Regions from separate parts of the Paenibacillus sp. FSL H7-0735 genome, predicted to be linked through region 1. Evidence: a T-box and tRNA genes for the amino acid it is inferred to sense, from the RefSeq annotation. Region 1 holds a T-box; the other holds one or more tRNA genes.
The links. A T-box is a leader RNA that pairs with one kind of tRNA and senses whether it is charged. The one in region 1 lies ahead of pheS (phenylalanine--tRNA ligase subunit alpha), so its partner is inferred to be a tRNA-Phe.
Positions count from the first base shown of each region.

Region 2: it encodes a tRNA-Phe, which carries the amino acid that the T-box ahead of pheS (phenylalanine--tRNA ligase subunit alpha) is inferred to sense. The anticodon was not compared.

Region 1 is NZ_JBBOZH010000001.1:2,111,169-2,119,704, forward strand. Features, by position in the region: gene pulA (type I pullulanase) at 1-165, shown strand, start outside; gene NSS82_RS09385 (sensor domain-containing diguanylate cyclase) at 229-1,842, opposite strand; T-box leader at 2,432-2,717, shown strand; gene pheS (phenylalanine--tRNA ligase subunit alpha) at 2,778-3,812, shown strand; gene pheT (phenylalanine--tRNA ligase subunit beta) at 3,995-6,439, shown strand; gene NSS82_RS09400 (hypothetical protein) at 6,639-8,536, shown strand, end outside.
Region 2 is NZ_JBBOZH010000001.1:197,919-206,454, reverse strand. Features, by position in the region: gene NSS82_RS01025 (acyltransferase) at 1-6, opposite strand, end outside; gene ppaX (pyrophosphatase PpaX) at 3-659, opposite strand; gene lgt (prolipoprotein diacylglyceryl transferase) at 665-1,696, opposite strand; gene hprK (HPr(Ser) kinase/phosphatase) at 1,709-2,647, opposite strand; gene NSS82_RS01005 (ABC transporter ATP-binding protein) at 2,858-3,979, opposite strand; gene NSS82_RS01000 (PucR family transcriptional regulator) at 4,091-5,185, opposite strand; tRNA gene NSS82_RS00995 (tRNA-Lys) at 5,335-5,407, opposite strand; tRNA gene NSS82_RS00990 (tRNA-Tyr) at 5,413-5,498, opposite strand; tRNA gene NSS82_RS00985 (tRNA-Phe) at 5,507-5,579, opposite strand; tRNA gene NSS82_RS00980 (tRNA-Asp) at 5,642-5,719, opposite strand; tRNA gene NSS82_RS00975 (tRNA-Thr) at 5,734-5,809, opposite strand; tRNA gene NSS82_RS00970 (tRNA-Val) at 5,842-5,917, opposite strand; tRNA gene NSS82_RS00965 (tRNA-Met) at 5,926-6,002, opposite strand; tRNA gene NSS82_RS00960 (tRNA-Ser) at 6,033-6,124, opposite strand; rRNA gene NSS82_RS00955 (23S ribosomal RNA) at 6,207-8,536, opposite strand, start outside.

The DNA of each region.
Region 1 (8,536 bases):
TCAATTGGATATATTTTGCGGCTTAATGATTGGAAAGAAAAAGATGGAGACGGAGACCGCTTCATTGATTGTTCTACGAATGGAGAGTTAACCAAGGTCTTAGTCCGGGATCGTGAACAGGAGATTGATGGAATTTCAGAGGATCATCTTCGGTTAAGCAGTTAGTGGCAATACAAAAAAAAGCTGTTTCAGGGTTGATTGTATCCTGAGACAGCTTTTTATTTGGTTTTATGGTTTTACAATGGTCTGGTCAGCAAACTCTTCGTCCACAAGCTCATAGTAAAGATTGGCTTTATTGCCACCATGGTCTTTGGAGCGGTACATCGCCAAATCGGCGGCACGCAGCAGTTCATTGATACTGCTTCCATGTTCAGGAAATAAAGCTACTCCGATACTCGCGGAGGTGTGGAAGCTGGACCCGTTATCAACAGACCAAGACTTATTGAACAGTTTAAGTAACCGCTGCAGCGTTTCATCAAGCATCTCTGGAGAAGTGAATCGATGCAGTACAACTGCGAATTCATCTCCGCCGATCCGGAAGGCCTGACCTATTCCTTTGACTGTATGCTGAAGTTCACGGGAGAGCAGCTGAAGAAATTCGTCTCCAGCCAGATGGCCTAAGGTATCATTTAGCTGCTTGAATCTGTCACAATCCAGCAGGGCCAGTGCAATTTTTTGCTTCCGTTCTCCGGGTTGTGTGATAAGGTTCTCCATATACATTTTGAAATGAGCCCTGTTGGGAATCGCTGTTAAATGATCATAGAAGGCTAGCTTATGTAGTCGTTCTTCGTATTGTTTTCGCTGGGTAATTTCTCGAGATAACAGCATGAATTGTGCTGGGAATTTACGGCTGCCGAGAACAGGTGACACCTTAGTTTCAAGCCATACCCATTGGCCTTCTGCTCCGCGCATGCGCAGTTCTGAAATGCGCGGGGTTCCCTGAACCACGCTCTTTAATTTAGCCCAGGCAATCTCCGGTTCACGTATGTAGTTGGATAACGGATCTCCTTTTTTAGGCACATAGCCTAGAATACTGGAGTGTGAGGGGGAAGCGTATAGAATCAACCCGTTAGGATCCGTCAAAATAATGAAATCAGACATGGTTTCACCGATTAGCTGATAAAGTGTTTGTTCTTCCAGCATTTCATTCTGGAGCCAGATGATTTTGCGTCCAAGGTAAATAATGACCAGGAGAAACACAAGTAAGAGGAGCGAATATAGGGAGAACAAAGCGCTTTTTTTATCCTTAAAACCGTCCGTTACTTGCAAGGCGTAGTTGCCAATCAAGTCCTCTGCTTGATCGAGATGTGCTCTAGCTTCATTGAATTGCGAGTTTAGGGTGAGCGCAGAATATGAATCCGGATTCCAGCTACTCTTCGTCCGTTCCGTTATTAGCGTATGCCCTGAATTTTTCCACATGACAATGGTAGTTTCGAAGGAGCGCAGCTCGTTTTTTAATTCGGAAAGGATAATTCCACTTTGTTTCATATCACTGTAAGGTTTTTTTATAGCGTTGATATTTGCTCTTGCTAGACTTATTCGTTCCTGCGCTTGAAGATTATTATCTATAAACTCCGTAGTGAACTGTTCACCTTCCGCGGCTGTTAGGTTTGGACCCATTGCGATTTGCAAGGCTACAGCAGCTTGATGCAGATCACGATCGGCGCTCAGTATGAGCTTAGAGTTCTGATATATATCATCATAAAGAGAATCTGACAATCTATTAATAGTGTGATTTAAATAGAGTAGCGAGGACACGCTGATCCCGACCAGAAGGACGGAGATTGCAGCGAAGACATAGAATAGTTTGCGTGTTACCTTGAATTCGAAGAACCCTGCCACAGTCATCTTCTCCCTGTATAAGATGATTAAGTAAATCTATTGCTGCTTAAGTAGAACCTGCAGAAGTCAATCTATGGTCAGGCGTAATTTAACTCAGTCACTGATGTTTGAAGGTGCTTTTGGGAATAAAAGAGGTGTTGTATACATAGTGGGAAAACATAGGAAAGTGTACGTGTGAGTAAATGGTAGTTTCTAGTATATCAAGTATATAGGACGTGCTGCTTATAGAGCAATCTTTACTCATAATAATCCAAAAGACAAAATTTAAAGTTTAATGTATGGGCCTATTGAATTATCTATATTCAAACCGATGGATCCTATTACCCCACTCGATCATAAATGATACGGCTTACAGCTGCTGAAAAAAACTGCCCTTAGTCATAATGACTACAGGAAAGCTAATCATTCATTATTCGTTACGCAGTGCGTGAATGGGGTGAAGTCGTGCGGCTTTGTTCGCAGGCATCATTCCAAAAATCACGCCTGCCCGCCCCGATGCCAATCCAGCTTGTCAAAACGACAGATTTTGCATATAATAAAGAGACATATCTCTTGTAGTAAAGAGATACCTGACAATTAGCATGAATTGTGAAATGCAGTGATGGAGAAGAGTACACAGTGCCTGACTTACAGGGAGGAGACGCCGCGGATTGAGAGCGTTTCTAAGAAGCAGAGCTGTCGAAGTTCACTCCGGAGCAGTTCCCTGAATTCCTTAAGCTGTCTAATAGGGAAGGGTAGGGGATACCGGTCACAGACCGTTATTTCTGTATAAAGTGAGATAGGTATCTGTCCAGCCAAAAGAGGGAATGAAGCTCTTAAGGGGAACAGATCAGCTTGTCTAACAAGGGTGGTACCACGGTCTTTTCGTCCCTTACCGGGAGGAAAGGCCTTTTTTTGTTGAACTAGACAATGATTGAAGGGGGCTGTACACGGCCATGAAAGAGAAGTTGGAAGCATTGAAGGTTGAAGCGCTGGCTAAGCTGCAGGAGGTTATGGATCCGCAGGTACTAAATGATTTAAGAGTGAAGTATCTCGGTAAAAAAGGTGAGCTTACAGAGGTTCTGCGCGGTATGGGAGGACTTAGTGCTGAGGAGCGTCCGGTAATCGGGCAAGTGGCGAATCAGGTTCGCAGTGCTATTGAGGAGATTATCGGCGCGAAGCAGGAGGCTTTTCAAGAGCAGGAAACCCAGCAACGTTTGCAGGCTGAAAAAGTAGACGTAACCTTACCGGGTCGCCGTTTACAGCAAGGGGGCATTCACCCGCTTAGCAGAGTCGTACAGGAGATTGAGGATATTTTTATCGGCATGGGCTACCGTGTAGCTGAAGGTCCGGAAGTGGAGACCGATTATTATAACTTTGAAGCTCTAAATCTGCCTAAGAATCACCCGGCACGTGATATGCAGGATTCTTTCTATTTAACAGATGACCTGCTAATGCGCACTCAAACCTCGCCAGTACAGATTCGTACTATGCAGGCTATGAACGGTGAAGCTCCTGTTAAAATCATCTGTCCGGGTAAAGTATTCCGCCGTGATGATGATGATGCAACGCATTCCTTCCAGTTCCACCAAATCGAAGGTTTGGTCATTGGAAGTAACATTCGAATGAGTGATCTGAAGGGCACCCTGCAACAATTTGTGCAGGAGATGTTTGGACCGAATACAGGCATTCGTCTTCGTCCGAGCTTTTTCCCATTCACGGAGCCAAGTGTTGAAGTAGACGTAAGCTGCTTCAAATGTGGTGGCGATGGCTGCAGACTATGCAAGCAAAGTGGATGGTTAGAAATCCTTGGCGCAGGTATGGTACACCCGAATGTACTGAAAATGGGTGGCTATGATCCTGCTGAATACAGCGGCTTCGCCTTCGGAATGGGTGTAGAGCGGATTGCAATGCTTAAATACGGCATCGATGACATCCGTCATTTCTATAGTAATGATATGAGTTTTGTGAAGCAGTTCAAGGGCGTTTAGTTATTGTGGTGCGCTGGCTGATAGTGGCTGGAGAATGGGTTTTGGAGCATCTGATTTCCTTGTAGGGACCGTCCTTAATAGTGTGTAGCTGAAATTGAGTGCACTTCATCCGTTCTCCCACAGGAAGCAGCACGAACGACAGTGAAATAAATACATCTGAAACATAAAGGAAGTGAGCGGATATGAAAGTATCAACCGGATGGTTGGCTGATTATACATCGATTGAAGGAGTAACCGCCGAACAGCTAGCGGAGAAGATTACCGCTGCCGGCATTGAGATTGACGGCGTAGAGCGCCGCAATAAAGGCATTTCCGGCATCGTAACCGGCTATGTGAAATCAAAGGAAAAACATCCTGATGCCGACAAGCTGAACGTATGTATCGTGGATGCGGGCCAAGATGAGGATCTACAAATCGTCTGCGGCGCAAAAAATGTAGCTGCAGGTCAAACTGTACCTGTAGCACTGGTCGGTGCTAAGCTGCCAGGACTGGATATCAAAAAAGCCAAGCTGCGCGGCGTCCTATCGCAAGGGATGATCTGCTCGGCCAAAGAATTGGGACTGAATGATAAATTGCTTCCAAAAGAGCAACAAGAAGGTATTCTTGTGCTGCCTGAAGGGACAGAGATTGGTCAGGATATTTCCAAGGTCCTCGGCTTAGATGACGAGATTCTGGAATTCGATCTGACTCCGAACCGTTCGGATTGCCTCAGTATGATTGGTGCTGCTTATGAAGTAAGTGCGATTCTTGGGCGTGAAGTTAAATTGCCTGATCCAAAAAGCGAAATTATTGAGATCAGTGGTCCTGCTGCGGATTCCATTTCCGTCAAGATTGAAGATGAAGAATACTGCAGCCATTATGCAGTTCGTTATATTGCAGGTGTTAAACCTGCACCATCACCGCTGTGGATTCAGAATCGTCTGATGGCTGCTGGGGTTCGTCCAATTAATAATATCGTGGACATTACCAATTACGTGATGCTGGAATATGGACAGCCGCTGCATGCTTTTGATGCAGATAAAGTGCAAGGTGGAGAACTCGGCGTTCGTCTTGCCCATGAAGGTGAAGTTTTGGTTACACTTGACGGTCAAGAGCGTAAGCTAGAGCCGCAAATGCTCGTTATCGCTGATGGAGTTAAAGCTGTAGGTCTGGCCGGAGTAATGGGTGGACGGGATACAGAGGTTACTGCTGAGACGGTAAACCTTGTTCTGGAATCTGCTAAGTTTGATGGTGGTACGATTCGTAAAACCTCGCGTCAATTGGGACTTCGCTCTGAAGCCTCCCTTCGTTTCGAGAAGGAAGTGGATCCAAGTGCAGTTATTCCTGCATTGAACCGTGCAGCAGTGCTGATTGCACGTTATGCTGGCGGATCGGTCCATGAAGGCATCGTGCAAGCAGGAACTGACGCTGTTCAAGAGAAGGTTCTCACCTTGTCCTTAGAGAAACTGAATCGTTATCTGGGAACGGATTTGTCCTTGCTGGAAGTGAAGACATTGTTTGGCCGTCTACACTTCAAATGCGGAGATACCGCACAAGGGCTGGTTGAAGTTCAAGTCCCAACCAGACGTGGCGATATCAGCTATGATGTTGATCTTATTGAAGAAATTGCCCGCCTGTACGGATATGACAATATTCCAACGACTCTAATTGAAGGAATTACAACGCCAGGAGCACTAACTCACAAGCAAGCGCTCCGTCGTGAACTGCGCCGCTTATTGTCACATGGCGGTTACCAAGAGGTGATGGGTTACTCCTTCATCCAGCCGCAACAAAGCACAATGTTCCCTGCGTTATCAGAAGGAGCAGTAGCGGTGAAGCTGGCTATGCCGATGAGTGAAGAACGCAGCGTACTGCGTACCAGCCTTCTTCCGCAACTATTGGATATTGCCAGCTACAATACCAATCGTCGTCAAAGCGACTTGGCATTGTTTGAAATCGGCAACGTCTTCTTCACGGATGAAGAACAGCTGACTCGCCAACCACGCGAACTGCCAGTGCTGGGGCTGTTGCTTAGCGGAAGCTTAACAGTGAAGCAATGGAATGTTTCGGCACAGCCTGTGGACTTCTTTGATTTGAAGGGTGCGCTGGAAACGGTATTTGCTCATTTAGGGCTGACTGATAAAATCGTCTATGTGGGAGACAGCCCAGAAGGATTTCATCCTGGGCGTTCCGCATCGGTATATTTACTCGGGAACGAGGGCCGTGTGAAGATCGGAACGATGGGGCAGATTCATCCGGATCTGCAAAGACAGCTGGATCTGGTGGATACTTATGCGGCAGAAATTTTATTGCAGCCGTTATATGAAAGTGCGCAAAGCCGTTTGCAATATAATGAGCTTCCGCGTTTCCCGGGAATGGAACGGGATATTGCTGTGGTCGTGGATTCCGCTGTACCAGCGGGCGATCTGCTGGCTTCCATCCGTGATAACGGAGGTACTTTGCTCCAGTCCGTACAGGTATTTGACGTGTACACTGGCGGTAAGCTGGAGAGTGGAAAGAAGAGCATCGCGATCTCACTGCTGTATCGTCATAGTGAACATACACTGACTGATGAAGAAGTAGGAGAGGTGCATGAGAAGGTATTAGCATCTCTTCAACAAACTTTTGGTGCAGAATTAAGAAAGTAGCAGGAATTGTGTAAAGCCGCAGCGAATCCATTTAGAAACTGAGATTCGCTGCGGTTTTTTCTAGGTAGAGTGCAAAGCGGAGAATATCAGCCATAATCTATTGAATATTAGGGATTTTTCCAAATGCTTACCAAAAAAGCTACAATAGAAGAAGTGAAACTAGCTTAGAATCCGCACACATACAAAGGAGGGCACAACTGTGGCTATGGACCGGACACGTGTCGCCGTGGAGATATACGGAACTTCCTATAAACTCGTCGGAAGCAGTACTGAATATATGAAACAAGTGGCCCGTTATGTTGATGAACATATGCGCACGATTTCTAAATCTCACACCAGACTGGACACACCGCGTATAGCGGTGCTTGCAGCTGTACATATGGCGGAGCAGGCTATTCAGGTTCAGGACTTCAAAAATGAACTAAACATGATGACAGGTGAACGCAGTGAACTGCGATTGGAAGTATCTCGCCTGCTGGAGGTACAGCGGGAGCGGCAAGAAGAAATTGAGCGACTTGAAGCTGCGGCCAAAGAAGAGGCTGGGCGACTGATTGCTGCTGCTGAGGAAGAACGTAAGCGGCATTTGGAGATTCAGGAGAATGAACGCAAGGTACATGCGGAGCAGCTTCAGGAGGCAGTGCAAGCTGTGGAAGTTGCACGCAAGAAGCTGGAAGAAGAATTGCTTGAGCGCGAGATAGAGCTGCAAGAACTGCGGACAAGCTACGAAGAAGAGCGGGCAGCTAGTCGTGAACAACAGCGGCAGGAACTGGCGAAGGCGGAAGCCATCCGCTTGCAGCAGCTGGAGGAGCAGAAGGCTGCTCATCTGCAAGAGCTGGAGAACATCCGAGAGACGCTGACCAAGGAGAAGACAGACACGCTGTCTGCTCTGCAGCTTGAGCTGACCGAGACCAAGTCAACACTGGAGGAAGAGCTTGAGGTTACCAAGTCTACATTAGGTAAAGAACTCGAAGATACCAGATTGACGCTGGGTAAGGAGCTTGAGGATACCAAGTTGACCTTAGGTAAAGAGCTTGAGAGTACCAAAGCGAAGTTGGGCAAAGAGCTGGCGGAAGAACGTGAAGCACTGCAGCGGGAGCAAACCAAGAATAAGGAACTGCGGCAGTCACAAGGCACTCAAGAGCATAGACATAAGCAAAGCATTCAAGAGCTGGAGAAACAGCTGGCGGAGCTTCGTGGTGGGACCGGGCAACTTCAGTCCAGATTACGGGCGGCTGAAGCCAGTCTTAAGAGTGAGCGAGATGCAAGACAGACGCTGCTTGGACAATATGAAGCGATTGTTAAACGTGAAGAACAGCTCAGTGAAGAGCTGCGCACGGCTACTGAGCTGGGCACACTGTTGAATGAGGAGCTGGAAGAGTTACGCCAGCGTTATCAACAGTCACAGAATGAAGCGACAGAGCTAAGAGCGTCTCTACAGGAGACGAGTGAGAATCTGCACCGTGTTCAGGAAGAACTTGCGGGATCAGCAGCAGAGGCGGCTAACTGGCAGGAGCTTTCGGATAAACGTATGGAAGATATTGGTGAACTGGAAATGAATCTGCTGGAGTCTGAGGAGAAATCCGTGTTGCTTCAGAAAGAGATCGACACGCTACGTGGGCAAGCCGATGGATTAGTACAGCAGCTGGATCAGGAGGTTCAGCTTCGTACAGATGCAGAACGCGAAACAGCGGCACTTCGGGAGCAAGGTGTGCAGGTTCAGAAGGAGCTGTCTGCGCTTCGTGTGCGTTATGAGGAATTGATTGCTCAATACGATGATGTACTGCAAGAAGGAGAACGCCTGCAGGAAAGATATCAACTGCTGCAGGAAGAAGGCGAAGAGGCAACACGACGCTTAGAAGAGCTGTCTGAAGCTAGTCGTGAAGCCGCTGCTACTGTTGCTGAGCAACAGGAAGTGCTGAAGGAAGCAGAGGCGTACGGAGCTTCTTGGAAGCACAAGTACGAGGAGCTATCCGATCGGCAGCTGCAGTGGACGGATCTCGAAGCGAAGCTGCGCGAGGAGATCGACATTTGGCAGCAGGAAGCCGGCGAGGCTGAGATGAAGCAGGAAGCTATTGATCGTGAACGTAGCGAGGTGCT
Region 2 (8,536 bases), 1.9 Mb from region 1:
TCTCACGATTCATTCGTTCCTCGCTCCATAATTTCTATAATATCCTTCATGTTATGGATGATAAAGTCCGGATCATACTTGCGGAGCGTATCCTCGCCCTTCAAAGACCAAGATACTCCAACAGCGTATACACCGGCAGCTTTGGCTGATTGAATATCAACCGCACTGTCACCTATCATTAAGGTTTTACGAGGATCAACGCCAAGGTTTTTGACCGCTGTCAGAACGGGCTCCGGATGTGGCTTTGGTTCAGTAACATCGTTCACAGTCACAATCGTATCCATGTACTTAAGCAAATCGAACCTTTCCAGAGTCTTGATCGTTGTTGGACGGATCTTAGTAGTTACAATCCCAAGTTTGATCCCACGACGCGAGAGCTCCTCAATGGTCTCCTTTACAAGCGGGAAGGACCGCACTAACTCATCATGATGCTCATTATTATAAGAACGATAGGACTTTTCTAACGTACCATTTACATCCTCTAGTCCAGAGAATACTCTCATCTGTTGCTGAAGGGTTGTTCCCATATGCGGAATTATCTCTTCTCTGGTCAGTGGAGCCAGACCATTGTCCTTCAGCGCGTACATAAATGAACTAATGATTAGCTCATTCGTATCGACAATCGTTCCATCCAGATCAAAAAGAACGCATTCTATCATAAGTTTTACTGCTCCTTCTTATCTCCATCCGCTGGCTGTCCTTGCTCAGGTTGTGTTCCTTGACGAGTTTTCTGCGGTGTATTTACTGCGCTTTCTGGCACTACAGTATCTGCTTGGATCGGTTTAGTACATACGATAGGGTCAGAATAATGTGCTTTAGGCTCTCCGGTTACTCTGCGAATAACGATTAATAATATAGCTGCCACAATAATCAGTAGAGAAAGCAGCTGAGAAATACGAATATTACCATAGGCAGGATCCAGATATCCTTGTTCAAAACCTAACCATTCCATCGGACTCCATAAGCCATTTATAAACGAAGCCAGTCCTGCACTTCCGTTAAAAGCTAAACTGTCAGTACGCACAGCCTCGATGAAGAACCGACCGATGGAATACCATATAAAGTAAGACATGAAGATTTCTCCAGCACGTACAAACTTCTGACGACGGAGAACCATCAATAACGCAATCCCTAGTAAGCTCCAAAGAGATTCATACAGGAAAGTCGGATGATGAAAAGCATCCCCTATGTACATTTGATTAACGATGAAGTCAGGTAAATGCAGTTTATCCCGTAAAAAAGATTCCTCAACTACGCTGCCGTATGCCTCTTGGTTGACAAAGTTTCCCCAGCGGCCAATCATTTGACCCGCCAGTAGTCCAGGTGCGCAAATATCAACAATACGCCAGAAAGGGTAACCCTTATAACGGAAATAAATAATTCCGCAAATAATCGCTCCTATTAATGCGCCGTAAATGGCGATGCCGCCATTCCAGATCTTAAAGACGTCTATCAGATTATGCTTATAATCGTCCCATTTAAAAGCTACAAAATAAATCCGTGCCCCTATAATTGCCGAGGGTACACCCAGTAGCAGCATATCCATAAAGAATTCTTGCGGGATTCCGAACCGTTTGCCCTCGCGGATCGCAAGAAATAATCCCGCGAGTGCACCGACCCCTAGTATTAACCCGTACCAGTGTACAGGCAGTGATCCAATTGAGAATACAATAGGATCTATTGCTAATGGGAACATTGTCTCACACTCCTAATCGAGATCGTCCATATCCTCAGATATGGTCGCAGTTAACTTATTCGTAAACTGCAGGGCTGCATTAAAGCCCATTTGCTTCAGGCGATAGTTCATCGCAGCAACCTCAATAATAACGGCAAGGTTACGTCCTGGACGTACAGGAATGGTTACAAGTGGAACATCGGTATCAATAATCCGCGTCGTTTCCTCATCAAGTCCAAGCCGGTCATACTGCTTGTCTTGCTGCCAAGCCTCTAATCTAACGACAAGTGTAATCCGTTTATGATTACGGATAGCACCCGCACCAAAAAGTGTCATTACGTTAATGATACCTACTCCGCGAATTTCCAACAAGTGACGGATCAACTCAGGGGCTGTACCATGCAGCTGGTTATCTGAAGTCTGGCGGATTTCCACGGCATCATCAGCGATCAGTCTATGTCCACGTTTTACAAGTTCAAGGGCTGTCTCACTCTTACCAATACCACTACTGCCAGTAATCAGCATACCTACACCATATACATCACAGAGTACACCATGAATCGTTGCTGTAGGGGCTAATCTCCCTTCTAAGAAGCTCGTCAAACGGCTGGAGAAAATAGTCGTAGCCATCGAGCTACGAAGCACAGGAAGTCCCTTTTCATTACTTATATCAATTAACTCCTGTGGCACATCCAAACTACGGGTAATTACGATACAAGGTGTATTGTCATTACAGATTCCACGAAGCCTACTTTTACGTTCAGCTTCAGGCAGCATGGAGAAGAATGCGAGTTCTGTCTTACCTAATAGTTGAACACGTTCTTCCGGATAATATTCGAAATAACCAGCAATCTCTAGTCCAGGGCGATTCAGGTCATCGACCGTAATAGGTCGCTTTAGACCTTCCTGGCCGGAAATAACCTCTAATTGAAAATGTTGTACCAATTCAGATACTTTTACTTTCTTAGCCATGTAAATTCGTCCTTTCGTCACCTGCGGTATATGTCCGCTTACTGCGTCCGGTTGACAGCGATCTCATTACAATTCCGGAGGTAATTCTCCTGCTATCTTAATTGATAACGCTTGTGAATGCAATCTTAACGCCTATCCATTACGACCCTAATTAAACAATAAAGCCACCCTTTCGGGTGGCTTTATCAAGAGAGAAAAGATCCTGCGATCTTATCCCAACAGAATGTTAACTTCGGATTCTTTATCGAAGAAGTGAACTTTGTTCATATCGATAGCCAATTTTGGCTTGCTGCCTTCGCGAGTAGTGGAACGTCCATCTACACGAGCGATTACAGTAGATTTACCAAGGCCGCTCAAGTAAAGGAGCATTTCGTGACCAAGGTTTTCAGTTACATCAACCAATGAAGTAAAGATTGTGTTCGGGGAAGCTTCCAAGAATACTGGCTCTTCATGGATATCTTCTGGACGAACGCCCATAATTACTTCTTTGCCAATGTAGCCTTTGCTGCGGATGATTTGAGCTTTTCCGCCTGGTACTTCAACATCAAGGTTCTCAGCACGGAAACGGACAGAACCGTTTGCTTCGGACAAAGTACCATTGATAAAGTTCATTGTAGGGGATCCGATAAATCCAGCTACGAACAGGTTAGTTGGTTCATTGTACAACTCTTCAGGGGAAGCAGCTTGTTGAATGATACCATCATACATAACTACGATACGGTCACCCATTGTCATAGCTTCTGTTTGGTCATGCGTTACGTAGATACAAGTGGTTTCAAGGCGTTTAACCAGTTTAGTGATTTCAGCGCGCATTTGACCACGAAGTTTAGCATCCAAGTTGGAAAGAGGCTCATCCATCAAGAAGACTTGTGGATCACGTACGATAGCGCGTCCCAAAGCGACACGTTGGCGTTGACCACCGGAAAGTGCTTTTGGTTTACGATCTAGCAAATGCTCGATATCGAGAATTCTAGCAGCTTCACGTACTTTCTTGTCGATTTCATCTTTCTTCACTTTACGAAGTTTCAAACCGAAAGCCATGTTTTGGTATACGCTCATATGCGGATACAGGGCGTAGGATTGGAATACCATCGCGATATCGCGGTCTTTAGGTGCAACGTCGTTGACTACACGATCGCCAATGTACATTTTACCTTCGGAGATTTCTTCCAGACCAGCGATCATACGCAAAGTTGTGGATTTACCGCAACCGGATGGTCCAACCAATACTAGAAATTCCTTATCTTTAATATCAAGATTGATATCCATTACTGTTGCTTTATCTGAACCCGGGTATTTTTTGAAAATATGCTCTAAACGTACGCCTGCCATTGTATTTCCCCCTCGAGTTAATTATTGATTAATTGAAAAATTCTTTTTTCCTTGTACATTTATATTACCCTAGACGGGACACGGTGGCTATTTGTAACGTTCACAAAAAACCTATTTCCTTTTCGTCACTTTATACAAAAGCATAGTAAGCTTCACAATAGCAGCGTCCCCAAAGCTACGCACATCCGCGCCAGTCTCCTGTTTGATCTTGTCCAGACGGTATAAAAGCGTGTTGCGATGAATATATAGCTTCTTGGCTGTTTCACTTACATTACAATCCATCTCAAAAAACGTCTCCAGGGTCATCAGCATCTCTTTATCCGATAATACGGAAGAATAGTCGCCAATCTGTCCAAGTAACTGTTTACGCCGTGCGTCAGGAATGCTGTTAACCAATCGTTCCAAATGCAGCTCCCAAGGTAAATGAATATACTCACCCACTTGGAAAATACGACCGAGTACAATAGTCTCCCTCAGCAAGGCCACGGATCCCGTCAATCCCTTAACAGGAACTATAGCCGGAGCTACAGCCAAATGGAATACACCTACCCATTCGCTGGCTATCAGTTCGTGTAAGCCCATGCTGGTCTGAGCCAGAATTTCATCTACACTCTCTTCTTCCTCATCCTTATCATCTCCGCCCGTGAGTAGTTCCTTCCGGGCCAATATTAACCATTCTTTTTCTTGAAGAGGTATAAGCAGAATTTCATTCTCAAAATAGCTGCGCAGCAGCTTCATTAAGGAACGATAAGTGATCTGCGGGCTATGTGCATTCTCACTGCTAAGTAGGAATGGAACCATATCTCCGAATAAACGTCCCTTTAGAGCCATCTCATCGGGTATCTCAGAGTCATTTTTCTCTTGCTCCAGTTCGGTGTTCAACCAGGTTCCCAGCTGCCGAGCCTCCGCTTCCCCTTCTTCTCTAACCCCAGTAGCTTTTAGTGCAATTGCAAAGTTTCGAACCGCATAATTCACTAATTGAATTTCCAAAGAGTTAAGTCCATCCAATTCCACCCAGACAGCGGTTACACGTCCATCAGTCTCATATAATGGTGCCCAAAGATGACCCTCATGGATTACCGGCTGTTCCTGTGCTTCCAATCCCATGCTAAAAAGAGAAGCTGAATGTTGCCTACCTAACTGCTTGATTCCGGTTTTCTTTCCGGTGAGCTGCTCTAACTTTTTTCGCAATGTTTCGCTATCCATAGTCACCATACTCCACCACTTTTGCTCTTTTCGCCTATTTTAGCATATTCTCTAATATTATGTTAATCACTACAGCAGCGCGCTACTATAATACGACATAAAAACACAAAAAAAGCCACCACCCTAAGGTGATGACTTTCTGTTTGGGATGAGCCATGAAGGACTCGAACCTTCGACACCCTGATTAAAAGTCAGGTGCTCTACCAACTGAGCTAATGGCTCATAAATGGTGGGGGATGATGGATTCGAACCACCGAACACGTACGTGAGCAGATTTACAGTCTGATGCGTTTGGCCACTTCGCTAATCCCCCAAAAAAGGTGGCTCGGGACGGAATCGAACCGCCGACACGAGGATTTTCAGTCCTCTGCTCTACCGACTGAGCTACCGAGCCATAAGATTACATGACAATTAAGCGGAAAAGTCTTACACTTCCCACTCATTTTGTGGAAAAAATGGCGGAACCGACGGGATTCGAACCCGCGGTCTCCTGCGTGACAGGCAGGCATGTTAGGCCAACTACACCACGGTTCCGCATTAATTAAAAATGGTGCCGGCGAGAGGACTTGAACCCCCAACCTACTGATTACAAGTCAGTTGCTCTACCAGTTGAGCTACACCGGCACGGTGTAAAAGCAATTCTAAAAAGATGAAAATGGTGGAGGCTGAGGGGATCGAACCCCCGACCCTCTGCTTGTAAGGCAGATGCTCTCCCAGCTGAGCTAAGCCTCCAGGTATTATGGTAGCGGCGAAGGGGATCGAACCCCCGACCTCACGGGTATGAACCGTACGCTCTAGCCAGCTGAGCTACACCGCCACAATAATTAGTATTGCTATGGATTGAAAATGGCGGAGAGAGTGGGATTCGAACCCACGCACCGCTTACGCAGTCTAACCCCTTAGCAGAGGGTCCCCTTATAGCCACTTGGGTATCTCTCCAAACGATATCAGTACCACAGCAATCCAAACAGGAATTTGACTCCCTGAAAACTGAATCCGAAACAAATCTGCATTCTAAGTATAGGATAAGCCCTCGACCGATTAGTATTGGTCAGCTCCATGCATTGCTGCACTTCCACCTCCAACCTATCTACCTCGTCGTCTTCAAGGGGTCTTACTAATTGGGAAATCTCATCTTGAGGGGGGCTTCACGCTTAGATGCTTTCAGCGCTTATCCCGTCCGTACGTAGCTACCCAGCCATGCTCCTGGCGGAACAACTGGTGCACCAGCGGTACGTCCATCCCGGTCCTCTCGTACTAAGGACAGCTCCTCTCAAATTTCCTGCGCCCACGACAGATAGGGACCGAACTGTCTCACGACGTTCTGAACCCAGCTCGCGTACCGCTTTAATGGGCGAACAGCCCAACCCTTGGGACCTACTTCAGCCCCAGGATGCGATGAGCCGACATCGAGGTGCCAAACCTCCCCGTCGATGTGGACTCTTGGGGGAGATAAGCCTGTTATCCCCAGGGTAGCTTTTATCCGTTGAGCGATGGCCCTTCCATGCGGTACCACCGGATCACTAAGTCCGACTTTCGTCCCTGCTCGACTTGTAGGTCTCGCAGTCAAGCTCCCTTATGCCTTTGCACTCTGCGAATGATTTCCAACCATTCTGAGGGAACCTTGGAACGCCTCCGTTACTCTTTAGGAGGCGACCGCCCCAGTCAAACTGCCCGCCTGACACGGTCCCCGTACCCGGTAAGGGTACTAGGTTAGAACCTAGATACGATCAGGGTGGTATCCCAACGGCGCCTCCACCGAAGCTTGCGCTCCGATTTCTACGGCTCCCACCTATCCTGTACAGATCGTACCCAAATTCAATATCAAGCTGCAGTAAAGCTCCATGGGGTCTTTCCGTCTTGTCGCGGGTAACCTGCATCTTCACAGGTATTAAAATTTCACCGGATCTCTCGTTGAGACAGCGCCCAAGTCGTTACGCCATTCGTGCGGGTCAGAATTTACCTGACAAGGAATTTCGCTACCTTAGGACCGTTATAGTTACGGCCGCCGTTTACTGGGGCTTCGGTTCATAGCTTCGGGTTACCCCTAACCACTCCCCTTAACCTTCCAGCACCGGGCAGGCGTCAGCCCGTATACTTCGCCTTGCGGCTTCGCACAGACCTGTGTTTTTGCTAAACAGTCGCTTGGGCCTTTTCACTGCGGCCCCCTCGTGCTATTCACACTACCGGGGCACCCCTTCTCCCGAAGTTACGGGGTCATTTTGCCGAGTTCCTTAACGAGAGTTCTTCCGCGCGCCTTAGAATTCTCTTCTCGCCTACCTGTGTCGGTTTGCGGTACGGGCACCTTCTCCTGGCTAGAGGCTTTTCTTGGCAGTGTGAGATCATGACCTTCGCTACTACAATTTTCGCTCCCCATCACAGCCCAGCCTTAATGATGTGCGGATTTGCCTACACATCAGCCTCACTGCTTAGACGGACATCCATCAGTCCGCGTCACTACCCTCCTGCGTCACCCCATCGCTCATAGCGGATTACGGTGGTACAGTAATTTCAAACTGTTGTCCTTCGACTACGCCTTTCGGCCTCGCCTTAGGTCCCGACTTACCCTGAGCGGACGAGCCTTCCTCAGGAAACCTTGGGCTTTCGGCGGATCAGATTCTCACTGATCTTTTCGTTACTCATACCGGCATTCTCACTTGTGTAGTGTCCAGCGCTCTTTTCAGTACACCTTCAACCCCTACACAACGCTCCCCTACCCCAGATACATACGTATCTAGCCATAGCTTCGGTGGTGTGTTTAGCCCCGTTACATTTTCGGCGCAGAGTCACTCGACCAGTGAGCTATTACGCACTCTTTCAATGGTGGCTGCTTCTAAGCCAACATCCTGGTTGTCTGTGCAACTCCACATCCTTTCCCACTTAACACACACTTGGGGACCTTAGCTGATGGTCTGGGCTGTTTCCCTTTTGACAATGGATCTTAGCACTCACTGTCTGACTCCCGGCAATAAGTATATGGCATTCGGAGTTTGACTGAGCTTGGTAATCCTTGCGGACCCCGCACCCAATCAGTGCTCTACCTCCACTACTCTTATACCGAGGCTAGCCCTAAAGCTATTTCGGGGAGAACCAGCTATCTCCGAGTTCGATTGGAATTTCTCCGCTACCCCCACCTCATCCCCGCACTTTTCAACGTACGTGGGTTCGGGCCTCCAGTGCGTGTTACCGCACCTTCACCCTGGACAGGGGTAGATCACACGGTTTCGGGTCTACGTCCACATACTCAATCGCCCTATTCAGACTCGCTTTCGCTGCGGCTCCACCTTCTCGGCTTAACCTTGCATGTTAAACGTAACTCGCCGGTTCATTCTACAAAAGGCACGCCATCAC